Regions from separate parts of the Paraburkholderia phenazinium genome, predicted to be linked through region 1. Evidence: riboswitches for the same ligand, from Rfam matches in the RefSeq annotation. Region 1 holds a riboswitch; each other region holds the start of a gene.

What was found. Region 1 has a riboswitch for cobalamin ahead of BUS06_RS19390 (TonB-dependent receptor domain-containing protein). Riboswitches for the same ligand answer to the same signal wherever they lie in the genome.
Region 2: another riboswitch for cobalamin. It lies ahead of BUS06_RS28970 (HoxN/HupN/NixA family nickel/cobalt transporter); the one in region 1 lies ahead of BUS06_RS19390 (TonB-dependent receptor domain-containing protein).
Region 3: another riboswitch for cobalamin. It lies ahead of cobW (cobalamin biosynthesis protein CobW); the one in region 1 lies ahead of BUS06_RS19390 (TonB-dependent receptor domain-containing protein).

Annotation. Positions count from the first base shown of each region.
Region 1 is NZ_FSRM01000001.1:4,329,831-4,334,009, forward strand. Features, by position in the region: gene BUS06_RS19385 (Vgb family protein) at 1-638, shown strand, start outside; gene BUS06_RS19390 (TonB-dependent receptor domain-containing protein) at 696-2,621, opposite strand; adenosylcobalamin (AdoCbl) riboswitch at 2,667-2,756, opposite strand; gene atzF (allophanate hydrolase) at 3,016-4,179, shown strand, end outside.
Region 2 is NZ_FSRM01000002.1:2,025,854-2,030,032, forward strand. Features, by position in the region: gene cobD (threonine-phosphate decarboxylase CobD) at 1-303, opposite strand, end outside; gene BUS06_RS28965 (cobyric acid synthase) at 438-1,976, shown strand; gene BUS06_RS28970 (HoxN/HupN/NixA family nickel/cobalt transporter) at 2,005-3,063, opposite strand; cobalamin riboswitch at 3,158-3,352, opposite strand; gene BUS06_RS28975 (cobyrinic acid a,c-diamide synthase CobB) at 3,433-4,179, opposite strand, start outside.
Region 3 is NZ_FSRM01000002.1:2,030,472-2,034,650, forward strand. Features, by position in the region: gene BUS06_RS28975 (cobyrinic acid a,c-diamide synthase CobB) at 1-113, opposite strand, end outside; gene cobO (cob(I)yrinic acid a,c-diamide adenosyltransferase) at 117-719, opposite strand; gene BUS06_RS28985 (cobalamin biosynthesis protein) at 724-1,176, opposite strand; cobalamin riboswitch at 1,307-1,569, shown strand; gene cobW (cobalamin biosynthesis protein CobW) at 1,747-2,826, shown strand; gene cobN (cobaltochelatase subunit CobN) at 2,833-4,179, shown strand, end outside.

The DNA of each region.
Region 1 (4,179 bases):
CAACAGCAGAAATCGTCAATGAATACGGCCCATTTCCGGGTATCGATGGCGTGCATGGCGTCACCTATGATGGTGCGCACGTCTGGTTTGCGAGCGGAGACAGGCTGAACGTGCTCGATCCGCAGAGCGGCAAGACGCTGCGCTCGCTCGATGTCGCCGCGCACGCAGGCACGGCCTTCGACGGTCAGCACCTGTACCAGATCGCCGATCATCACATCCAGAAGATCGATCCGCAGACCGGCCGTGTGCTCGCCTCGATCCCGGCCCCTGGCGGCGACGATGCCGCAGGACTCACGTGGGCCGAAGGGTCGCTGTGGGTGGGGCAGTATCGGGATCGGAAGATTCTTCAGATCGACCCCGAAACCGGGAAGGTTCTTCGCAGCATCGAATCGAACCGCTTCGTCACCGGTGTGACGTGGGTTGACGGAGAGCTTTGGCACGCCACATGGGACGATAACGAAAGCGAGCTACGACACGTCGATCCACGCAGTGGCGAAGTCGTGGAGAGTCTCGAAATGCCGCCCGGCACCCACGTGTCCGGGCTGGAGTCCGACGGAGCCGAGCAGTTCTTCTGCGGCGGCGGACGCAGCGGCAAGCTGCGAGCCGTCCGCCGGCCGAAGCGCGGCTCCCCCGCCTAAAACGCCGCCTGGAACGCTGCCTAAAACGCCGTCTGGAACGCCGCCTGGAACGCTGCCTTAGAACGTGTAAGCCAGCTTGCCGAACGCCGTCCGGCCCAACGTGTTGTAGCCGTACGCGGTTACGTACTGCCGGTTGAACAGATTCGACAGATTGGCGGACACGGTGAGATGCGAGTTGACCTTGTACGCAGCGCGCAGGCCCACCGTTGTATAGGATGGCAGATAGATCGAGTTGGCCTGATCGTCGAAGGTCGATCCACCGTACAGCACGGAGATGCCCGTGCTCAGTGCGTGCAGGTGGAACTCGTCCCACATGTGATCGATGTTCAGGCTGAACGTCTGACGCGGGCGGCGGTTAAGCCAGGTCTGATCCGTGACGTCCTGCGGATTCAGGAAACCGACCGAGAGGCTCACCGGCGTCGATTTGCCGATGGTGCCCTTGTACGACAGGTCGATGCCCTGAATATGCGCGCGTCCGACGTTCACCGGCAGGAAGGTCACCGAGTCGTATTCGATCAGGTTGTGAACGCGCGTGTCGTACACCGCCGCCGTGAAGGTCCCGAACGACGTGGCGGCATCCAGCGCCGCCTCAACCGTATCGCTGCGCTCCGGCAGAAGGTTTGGGTTCCCGTAGCCCGGATAGTACAGGTCGTCGAAGGTCGGCAGACGGAACGCATTGCCATACGAAACGCGCGCCGTATAAACCGGCGTGATCGCATAAGACAAGGCAACGTTGCCGGTATTGACCGACTGCCCCTCGATGATCTCGTGACGGCCTGCCAGGAACACGGTCAACGGGCCGAGCGTCGCCGACTGATGCAGCGAAACCGCTGAATCGTCGCGCGTCGGCACACCCGACGGAATGTCGTATGGCAGGAAGGCCTGCTCGCGCGAGAAGTCGTAGGCAAGCTTGGTCTCGCCGGACAGCGGCAGGTTGAACAGCGCGGGCCCACGCTCCTGATGCGTCAGCGAGGTCGACGTGCTCAGGCGCGTCGAGTCGATCTCATCGGATGGGATGCCCGGCGTATTCGTATACAGGAACTCGCGGTCCGTGGCGTAGCCGACCGACTGATCGAGCTGCGTGAACGGCGTGATATCCAGATGGAACGCGGCGCCCGTCGTCAGCTGATAATCGGCCTGCCGGTCGTCGCCGCCCGCGTCATCGTAGGAGAGATCCGAGCGGTGATACAGGAAGAACGTGGAGAGCGACCAGTTGTTGTGCGCGTAACCCAGGCGTCCATCCACGTCCTGTGCATGGTACGGGTTACGGCCGTCTTCGTGACCGAAGACAACCGGCTGCGTCGCATCGATCCCCGCCGTGTTGTAGTCATGCAAGCCGAGCGAGTAGGTCAGCCCGCTCAACGCCGAGAGCGCGCCGGTGGACGGGACCGAGCCCGATGTGCGGACCTGCGTATCGAAGGTCTTGTTCGACCCGCCGCCCACCGACACCGTGGTCTGATTGGGCTGATTGGAAGCGTGGTTCGTGAAGAGCTGGATCACGCCACCCATCGCATCGGCGCCGAACGAAGCGGCTGCCGGACCGGAGATCACCTCCACGCGGTCGAATGCGGAGGTCGGCAGATCAGCCCACTCGGCCTGACCGCTGGTCGCGGAACCGACCCGGATGCCGTCGATAAACACGGCCACCTGATTTCCCGCCGAGCCACGGATGCTGACGGACGCAAGCGAACCTGGGCCGCCGTTCTGCGCAACGGTCACACCGGGCAGTGTAGCGAGCGCCTGCGTGATGCTTGGGTCAATGGGCGAAAGACGGTCGAGATCTGCGCGAGTCAGAACCTGGGTCGTGGCGTATCGCTGATCGAACGATTGCGGCAGATGCTGCGTGTCGCCAGTGACGAGGATATTCGGTAGCGTGGTTTGCGCGACGGCCTGATCCTGGGTTGACGACGAGTCGTCGGCGTGGGCGATCTGGCAAGCGATAGCCGTCAGCGCGGAGCTGATGATGAGATGACGAAGCTTCATTATTGGAATCCTGGGGATAGCGCGCCCCACAGTTGAATAGTAGACAACGACGCCGAGGTCTGACTTCCGGTTCGGACTGAAACCGGTCACAGTGGCGCGACCGCGCTGGATTTGCACCAGCTTCCACGAGTCGTTTGCGCGCATTCTACTTGCGAATCTAACGGGGACCGGAATAATTCCCGCCAATCGACGCGTCATTGCAACATCGCACCAGCGCGGTTCTGACGCCCAACGATCGGGCGTTTCGCGCCAGACGGGTGCATCCGAGAACGGCTCGGGCATGGCGTCCATGCCTGTATCGCCCTGCCCTGAAAAGGCGTGACAGCCTCCCCGCGCGGTTGGCATGAGTCTTGAGTACAATTCCCCTGAACTTGTACACAAGAGGGAATACGAGATGCGCGGATGGACAATTTCGGATTGGCAGGAAGCGTATCGGGACGGTGCGACGCCCGCCCAGTTGCTTGGCGAACTGGTCCACGGACTGACGCCCGAAGATGACCCCGCATGGATATCGACCGTGACGCAAGCAGTGCTTGAAGCGCAGCTCGCGGGCCTCGAGGGCAGGCTGGCCGCGGTGGGTGGCGATCTGACGAAGCTGCCGCTCTATGGCGTGCCATTCGCCGCGAAAGACAATATCGACGCCGCCGGCTTCGAGACCACAGCCGCCTGCCCTGCCTTCGCCTATACGCCAGGGCGCAGCGCGACGGTCGTGCAGCGGCTGACCGATGCCGGCGCAATCGTCATTGGTAAAACCAATCTCGATCAGTTCGCGACCGGCCTCGTGGGCGTGCGCTCCCCTTACGGCATCCCGGCCAACAGCTTCGACGCCGAGTACATCTCGGGCGGCTCGAGTTCGGGGTCGGCCTCGGTAGTTGCGCGCGGCATCGTCCCTTTCTCGCTGGGCACGGATACGGCCGGCTCGGGACGCGTCCCTGCGGGCCTCAACAATATCGTCGGAATCAAACCTACTCGTGGCGCGTTTAGCAATGCAGGCGTGGTGCCGGCATGCCGCACGCTCGACTGCGTGTCGGTCTTCGCGACCACTTTCGACGACGCCGCGCTCGTGTACGACCTGGCCGCCTCGCTCGATCTGGCCGACGGTCTGTCCCGCGAAACGCCCGCCTCCGCGCTTCAGTGGCGCGTTCCCGCCGCGCCGCGTTTTGCGGTCCCGTCACAGCCGGAATTCTTCGGCGATGAACTGTCCGCGCAAGCCTTCAAGGCCGCCGTGGCACACCTTGAAGCGCGCGGCGCGATCTGCGTGCCGCTCGATTTTTCGCTCTTCGACGACGTCACTGCGCTGCTGTATGACGGCGCATGGGTAGCGGAACGCTATGCGGCGATTCGCGACTTTGCTGGCTCGAACGAAGCCGACATTCACCCGGTTGTGCGCGACATCATCTTCAAGGCCAAGGAATTCTCCGCCACCGACACCTTCGAATCGATCTACCGTCTCGCCGATCTCAAACGCCGCGCCGATTCGATGCTGGCGCAGTTCGACGCCCTCGTCGTGCCGACAGCCCCAGCCCACTACAGGATCGCCGAACTGCTGGCGGATCCG
Region 2 (4,179 bases), on a different contig from region 1:
TCCGCGCCGAAGCAGTTCGGGCAGCGCCCGGATGGCTGCCTGGCTACCCGCCACTGACGTTATATGGTCGGAACTCGGCGCGCCATAGTACCGCGCGGCATCGGCGAGCAGGCCATCGCCATCGTCGGGCAGGCGGCGCCATATCTCGGCAGGAATGGGCGGGACCGGATAGGCGTGCGGATTGATACCGGTCGACAGATCGAGCCACGCATCAAAACTGATACCGTAGCGCCGGACGGCTTCGCGCAGATTGCCACCATGCACGATTGCGCCAGGGACGAGTGTAGGGTTGGGTGAAATCATGTCGTGATTGTATCGACAGGGGTGACGCACCGGTGGCAATGGGATAATCGTAAACCGTGTGATGCCTCTCGCACCTCTGCAAATTGCGTTGTGTGCACCAACTCATCCATTTTTGATCGAGCCTCAGTTTCCTGATGACTGTTCCGAACGATTTCGCACCGGCTGTGCCTGGCGGCACCCTGATGATCCAGGGTACAACCTCCGATGCAGGCAAGAGCACGCTGGTCGCCGGTTTGTGCCGGTTGGTGTCGCGCCGCGGCGGACGGGTAGCGCCGTTCAAGCCACAGAACATGGCGCTCAACAGCGCAGTCACGATCGATGGGGGCGAGATTGGCCGCGCACAGGCGCTGCAGGCGATTGCGGCCGGCATTCCCGCGCATACTGACCTGAACCCGGTGCTCCTCAAGCCGACCAGCGATCGTGGTGCGCAGGTGATCGTGCATGGCAAAGCACGAATGAATCTTGATGCGCGCGCCTATCACGACTATAAACCGCTGGCCTTCAAGGCCGTGCTCGAATCTTACGCGCGCCTGCAGCAGCAGTACGACACGATTCTGGTGGAAGGGGCGGGCAGCCCGGCGGAGATCAATCTGCGTGCGAACGATATCGCCAATATGGGCTTTGCTGAAGCGGTCGATTGCCCGGTGCTGTTGGTGGCCGATATCGATCGCGGCGGTGTGTTTGCGCATTTGCTCGGTACGCTCGAATGCCTGTCCGAATCCGAACGCGCAAGGGTCTGCGGTTTCGTCATCAACCGGTTTCGAGGCGATCCAGGTCTGCTGCAGCCTGGGCTTGACTGGCTGGAGGCACGTACCGGCAAGCCGGTACTGGGGGTGGTGCCGTATCTGCACGGATTGGCGCTCGACGCCGAAGACATGCTGCCGCGTGTGGCGCATAGCGGTGCGGCCGATGCCGTGCAGTCTCTGCGGGTGGTCGTGCCGGCATTGCCGCATATCAGCAATCACACGGATTTCGATGCGCTCCGCGCGCACCCGCAGGTCGATTTCAGCTATGCGCTTGCGGGTATTCCGCCGCCGCCCGCGGACCTGGTGATTTTGCCCGGCTCCAAGAATGTGCGTGGAGATCTGGCCTGGCTGCGCGACAACGGTTGGGAAGAAGTGCTGCGTCGGCATTTGCGTTATGGCGGCCGGGTGATCGGTATCTGCGGAGGCATGCAGATGCTCGGCCAATCGGTGAACGACCCGCACGGCGTGGAGGGCCAGCCGGGTACCACGAAGGGTCTCGGCTGGCTCGATTACGAGACCGTCATCACACGCGAGAAGATGCTCAGGAACGTCACGGGCGCCCTGACGCTGAACGGTTCGCCGGACGTTTGCGGCTACGAGATTCACATGGGCGAAACCCACGGCCCCGCGCTTGATGCGCCGGCGTTGTACCTCGTAGCGGATCAGTCGGACGGGGACGGTACACGTCCCGATGGTGCAATGTCGGCTGACGGACAGATTCTCGCCACTTATGTGCACGGGCTGTTCGACACGCCGGCCTCCTGCAGTGCCTTGCTCGCGTGGGCGGGGCTGGCCGGTTCGCAAGCACTCGACTATCCGGCGTTGCGGGACGCGTCGCTCGACCGGCTCGCCGATACGCTCGAGGAGCACCTCGACCTGGCTCGGGTGTTCGCCGCTATCGGCAAGCGTGCGGACGCGTCACGCTGACTCCAGCCGAGCCAGCTCGACTGAGCGCTTATTGCGCATGCAGATGCGCTTCGAGTTTGTCGTAGCCCTTGATTCGGTAAATCAGGAACGACAGGACCCAGGAGACGATGAAGATGCCAATGATGACGAAGCCGAGGTTGTTGAAATTCTCGTTCAGCGTATCGACGGTCTGCCAGAACAGGCCCTTTTGCCTGATCTGGTCGGCAATCATCCCCAGCGCCTCGATACCGCCTATCACGACCGCGACGAGCACAGAGACCAGCGTGATCGTGAGGTTGTAGTAAAGCTTGCGGATCGGTCGCACGAACGCCCATTCATAGGCACCAAGCATCAGGATCCCGTCGGTGGTGTCGATCAGTGTCATGCCTGCGGCGAAGAGTACCGGAAACACCAGCACGATCCAGATCGACAACCCTTGAGATGCCTGGTGTGCCGAGATGCCGAGCAGGCTGACTTCGGTCGCGGTATCGAAACCCAGGCCGAACAGAAAGCCGAGCGGCAACATCCACAATGAGTTCGATACAAGCTTGAACAGCGGCCGGAACATCCGTGCGAGCAAGCCGCGACTGTTGAGCAGGAGGTCGAGATCTTCCTGATCGTATGGCTCACCACGCTTTACTTTCTTGAACGCCCGCCATACGCCGCGTAGGATGATCAGGTTCATGGCCGCGATCAAAAACAGGAAGATCGCTGAGACGCTGGTCGAGACTATGCCGCCGACGTTTTGCCAAGATTCGAACCGGCTTTCGAGCGCAGAGGCTGTAGCAGCAACCGCTGCCGCTACCAGCAAAACCACGGCCGAGTGACCGATGGCAAAGAAGAAACCGACCGTGACGGGGCGCCGGCCATCCTGCATCAGTTTGCGTGTGACGTTATCGATGGCGGCGATGTGATCGGCATCGACTGCATGGCGCAGACCGAAGCCGTAGGCGACCAGGCCGGTGCCCAGCAACAGCGGGTGACCGTGGAAGGCTATGAAGGCCCAGATCCAGCTACCGACGTTGAATAAAGCGAGGACGCTGTAGATGGCAATCAGCCGATAGCGCAATGCGTCAGTTGGAACTGACCTTGAGTACGTGATGGACATGCAAGAATCCTGAGGTTCGGGCTGTCCTTACAGCAGGTATCCATTCGCGCAAACGGATACTTGGCGACTCGGACATCCCCGTCCGATCCGGCTGAGCAGACCTCGGTCGATGGCAGGTCTCCTGACTAGCACGTCACGATCCGGCACCGACCTTCCCGGTTACCCAGTGGTCAAGCATGGTGTGGACTCGGCGCTTACAGTTGCGGGGGCAGTCGCAGACTTGAGCAGAGCGCTCTCACTGCGTTCCCGTTTAATCCCGGTGAGGGGAACCATCAAGGCGCAAGAGTACAGAAGGCTGCCGGAGGGCGTCAATCTCCGCTTGAATCGCGGTTCGGACGGAGGGATCTTTCCCTTTCCAACGATTTTTGTTCAGAACGCCTCGCCGCGGAACAAGGCGGCGGCGAATACCGGATTCGACGGCCAGTAAGCGTGCATGTAGGTTGCGACGATTGCACCGTGCCGATAGAGGGCTTCCCCGCTGGTTGCGCCTTGCGGCCGAACCGCGGTCGTAACCGGTGCGAGCGGCGTGTTCAGCTTCGAATAGTGGAACGTGTGTCCGGTCATGACGCCGTGTCGTCCTTCGATCTGTTGCATGGCCAGTGCCGCGAAGCGGGTCTGCATGCTGGCCTCGCCGGGCAGCAGGCCGAGCATCGGGGTAGAGGCACCGTGCACGTCGATCAGTCGGTCTAGCAGATAGAGCATGCCGCCACATTCGGCGATCAACGGCTTGCCGGCTGCGGCGTGTGCGTGAATCGAGCCGGCACTGCATTTCCGGTCCACCAAGGTCCGGGCATGGAGTTCCGGGTAACCGCCGGGAAGATAGAGGGCATCGGCAGCCTGAGGTAGCGGTTCATTGGCGAGCGGCGAGAAATACGCGAGTCTCGCGCCGAGTGCTTCGAGCAGTGCGAGATTGGCTGGGTAGATAAAGGAAAAGGCCGCGTCCTTTGCAATTGCGATCAGCCTGCCGTCGAGCAGGCGTGGCAGGCTGTTACGCGGTGGCGCCTCGAAGTCGATGGCCGGCGGCAGTTCGGCCAGCGGCGTTGTGGCGAGCGCATCGGCAACCTGGTTGAGGCGTGCATCGAGATCCGCGATTTCTGCGGCCTGGTGCAAGCCGAG
Region 3 (4,179 bases), on a different contig from region 1:
ACGCGCACACGCCGCCCGAGGCGGCTGTGGTAGCGGGCCAACCCTGCCGTGACGGTGGTCTTGCCCTGACCCGAAGCCGGGGCGCTGATGAACAGCGCTGGACAGGCGGCCATGGCTTAGAACTCGACGCCGCGCTGCGCTTTGACGTGTTGTTCGCGGTATGGGTGTTTGACGATGCGCATTTCGGTGACGAGGTCTGCGGCCTCGATCAGTCCTTCAGGCGCATGCCGTCCGGTGACCACCACATGGAGCATGTCCGGACGCTTGCTAAAGACGTCTAGCACTTCATCGAGCGGCAGATACTCGTACTTGAGTACGGTATTGAGTTCGTCGAGAATCACCATCTGATACTCGCCGCTTTCGATCATCCGGCAGGCTTCGCTCCAGCCTTTGCGTGCCGTCGCAATGTCGGCTTCCCGATCCTGCGTGTTCCAGGTATAGCCGTCGCCCATCGTGACGAAATCGCAGTTTGGCAGACTGCCCAGGAAATCGCGCTCCGAGGTATGCAGTGCCCCCTTGATGAATTGCACGACACCGAGGCGCATGCCGTGTCCGAGCACGCGCACGGCCATGCCGAAAGCCGCTGTGCTTTTGCCCTTGCCCGTGCCCGTATTGACGATCAACAGTCCTTTTTCGATGGTGGCCTGCGCCTGTTTCTTTTCATGTCCTTCGCGGCGGCGTTGGGTCATGCGCAGATGCGATTCCGTATCGGTTTTCATGCAGTCAGGTCCTGGTGGTTGGGTTCAGTCGGCGCGCCCCGGGCGCCTGCGTACAGAATTCGGCCAGGCAGGCAATTGCCACGGTGACGCCAGGCGAAGCCGTTTTGCCGGCAACAAGGCTGCCGCCGGGCGCCCCCAGCAGTGCGCAAGGTTCGCAGATGCCGTCGACGCCAAAGCGGGCCTGTACCGCTTTCGATGCCGTTGCGCGAAGCATGCCGCCCGGGCAGGCGGCGATCGCTTCACGGCTGAAGCTATGCAACATTAGCGCGTGACGGGCACAGAATGTCAGGAGGCCGGGTTCTCGCGCCTTTGAATCGATGGTCGAGATCGAGGCGATCGATTCAAAGGCGTTGGCCCCTTGCACGCCCAGTTTGCCAAGCGTCGCGAGCACGGCGGCCTCGATCGCCTCGGCCGAAACTTGCTGCCGACAGCCAATGCCGATGCTGAATTGCTTCATGTTGTGTCGTAACCGTCCGCTCGGGCCGTAAGCATATGGCGTGTCGGTTTGCAGATATCTGGCGCGCTACAATACACGCGTTGGCGGCCGCTCGCCAGCGTCGCTTCTTGACGCTGCCTCGCGGCCCAGCCTAAACTCGTTCCACTCTGGTGCCCGCCGACGCGTTATCGCGCCGGCAGTTAAACGGGAAACAGGAGGCTTGCCGCACTAGCGCGAGCCCAACCTGTGCTGCCCCCGCAACGGTTCAGCGAAAGCGTCGCTCAGGCGATGCGAAGCCGGCTCCATGTCCGCGACCAGGATCGCGGGCAATCAACCACTGCGCGAAAGATTCGCGTGGGAAGGTGGAGCGGTGCGTTCGCCAGCCCGGATACCGGCCAGAGAAGAGGTGTTGGCGCTGCGGGGATGCAGCTGGCCATCCACGCCTTCATCGCGTTCCTCTGTTGCGACCGCAACGTTCCGTATCGTCCCCACGTCCTGTTTACGTCCTGCGCCAGACGCTACCGCTCGCGTCTGTTCTGGAGCGAGTGCCCGACGAGCTGGCTCGTTTGCTTGTTTAATAACGGAGTGATCATGCAGAACCCCATGCGCAAGATCCCTGTGACTGTCGTCACGGGCTTTCTTGGGAGTGGCAAAACCACCTTGCTGCGCCATATTCTTCAAAACGCGAACAATTTGCGGATTGCTGTCATCGTCAATGAGTTCGGCGAGCTCGGCATCGACGGCGAAATTCTGCGTGGTTGCGGAATCGGCTGCGACGAAGAAGGCCGCGAACAGGCCGGCCAGCTCTATGAGCTCGCCAACGGCTGTCTGTGCTGCACCGTGCAGGAAGAGTTTTTCCCTGTGATGGAGCAACTGGTCGAACGCCGTGGCGAAATTGACCACGTTCTGATCGAAACCTCGGGGCTGGCGTTGCCGAAGCCGCTGGTCCAGGCGTTCAACTGGCCTTCGATCCGTAACAGCTTCACCGTCGACGCGGTGGTGACCGTGGTGGACGGCCCTGCCGCAGCAAGCGGACAGTTCGCCGACGACCCGCAGGCCGTGGACGAGCAGCGCCGAGCCGATCCCAATCTCGATCACGAATCGCCGTTGCACGAGCTGTTCGAAGACCAGCTCGGCTCGGCCGATCTCGTGATCCTGAACAAGACCGACCTGCTCGACGAGGCACAGCAGGCTGCCGTGGAAGCGGAGATGCGCGAGGAGTTGCCGCCCCAGGTCAAGATCGTGCGCGCCCAGCGAGGGCAGCTGGATCTGCACGGTCTGCTGGGTTTGCAGGCGGCGTCCGAAACCACGATTCATCTGCGCCACGATCATCATGGCTCGGCCGACGATCCCGATCATCACCACGACGAATTCGATTCTGTGATCGTTGAAGCGCCCGCTGCATCGCGCGAAACGATCATCGCGGCGCTGCAGGGTTTGACGGAGCAGCACACGATCTACCGCGTCAAGGGTTTTGCAGCGCTGCCGGGCACACCAATGCGCCTCGTGATCCAGGGCGTGGGCCGGCGCTTCGACAGCTATTTCGACCGGCGCTGGCGCGAAGACGAAGCACGGGCCAACCGGTTCGTGCTGATCGGCGAAGATCTCGATCAACCTGTGCTGCAGCGCGCGCTGAGCACCGCGTTGGCTACCCAGGCCCAGCAGTCCTGATCCGTTATGCATCTGCTACGCACCGTTCCGGGCGGTTTTGTCGACGATACCGAAGGCGTCATCCGGATCGATCAGCGACCGGCTGAGATCGTGGTGCTGAGTTCGGCCGACACGACGCTGGCGCTGTTGGCGAGCGTGGTGCCGAGGCTCGGCGCCGGCTTCCCGGAGATCCGGCTCACCAATGTCAGCTTTTTGCGGCAGCCTGCATCGGTCGATTTTTACGTCGACGATGTGCTCCAGCATGCGCGTGTGGTGGTCGTCGACCATCTGGGCGGCGAAGCCTACTGGCCTTACGGTATCGAGCAGCTGGTCGAACTGGCCGAACGCAGGAAGCAGGTGCTGGTGATGTTCTCGGGCGACCTTCAGGAAGACCCGCACCTGCTCGCGCGCAGTACCGCCGATCCCGCCTTGTGCCATCAGCTCTGGCGCTATCTGCGCGAGGGCGGCCCGCTCAATGCCGAAGCCTTCTTGCGCTGCATCGCTTATCGCGCGCTCGGCTGGGGCAGCGAACCGGCCGCGCCGCGCGTGTTGCCCGCTGCCGCGCTTTATCATCCTGAGCACGATACGCCGAGCATCGCCGACTGGCAGGCGCGCTGGCGCCCCGGTGCGCCGGTGGCACTGATCCTGTTCTACAAGGCGCATTTGCAGGCGGCCAATACGCGCGTGTTCGATGCGCTGATCGAGGCGCTCGAGGCGCAAGGCGTGAACCCCTTGCCGCTCGCCGTGACTTCGCTGAAGGATCGAGTGAGCCTCGCTGTATTGCGGCAGTTGAGCGTCGAGCATCGGGTCGCGCTGGTGCTGAATACCACCGCGTTTGCCGTCTCTTCGATCGATGCCCCGGATGCCTTTGCTCTCGCGGGCGATGCACCGGTGCTGCAGGTGATCCTGAGCGGCGGGAACCGCGAGACGTGGCTCAAGGACAATCATGGCCTCAATGCGCGCGATATCGCGATGCATGTGGTGCTGCCCGAGGTCGACGGCCGCGTGATTACGCGAGCGATCAGTTTCAAGGGACTCGACTACCGCTGCCCGCATACCGAGGTCGACGTGGTGCGCTATCAGCCCGATCTCGAGCGCATCGCGTTCGTGGCCGAGCTGAGCCGGCGCTGGTGCCGGTTGCGCACGCTTGAGAATGCCGACAAGCGGCTCGCGCTGATCCTCGCGAATTACCCCGTCAGCGAAGGGCGGATCGGCAACGGTGTCGGACTCGATACGCCGGCCTCTGTCCTTACGATCCTCGCCATGTTGCGTGACGAGGGTTACCGGCTCGACCCATTGCCGGCCGATGGCGACGCCCTGCTGCGCACGCTGACTCAGGGTGTCACCAACGACCCGGTTGTGCGCGACTTGCGT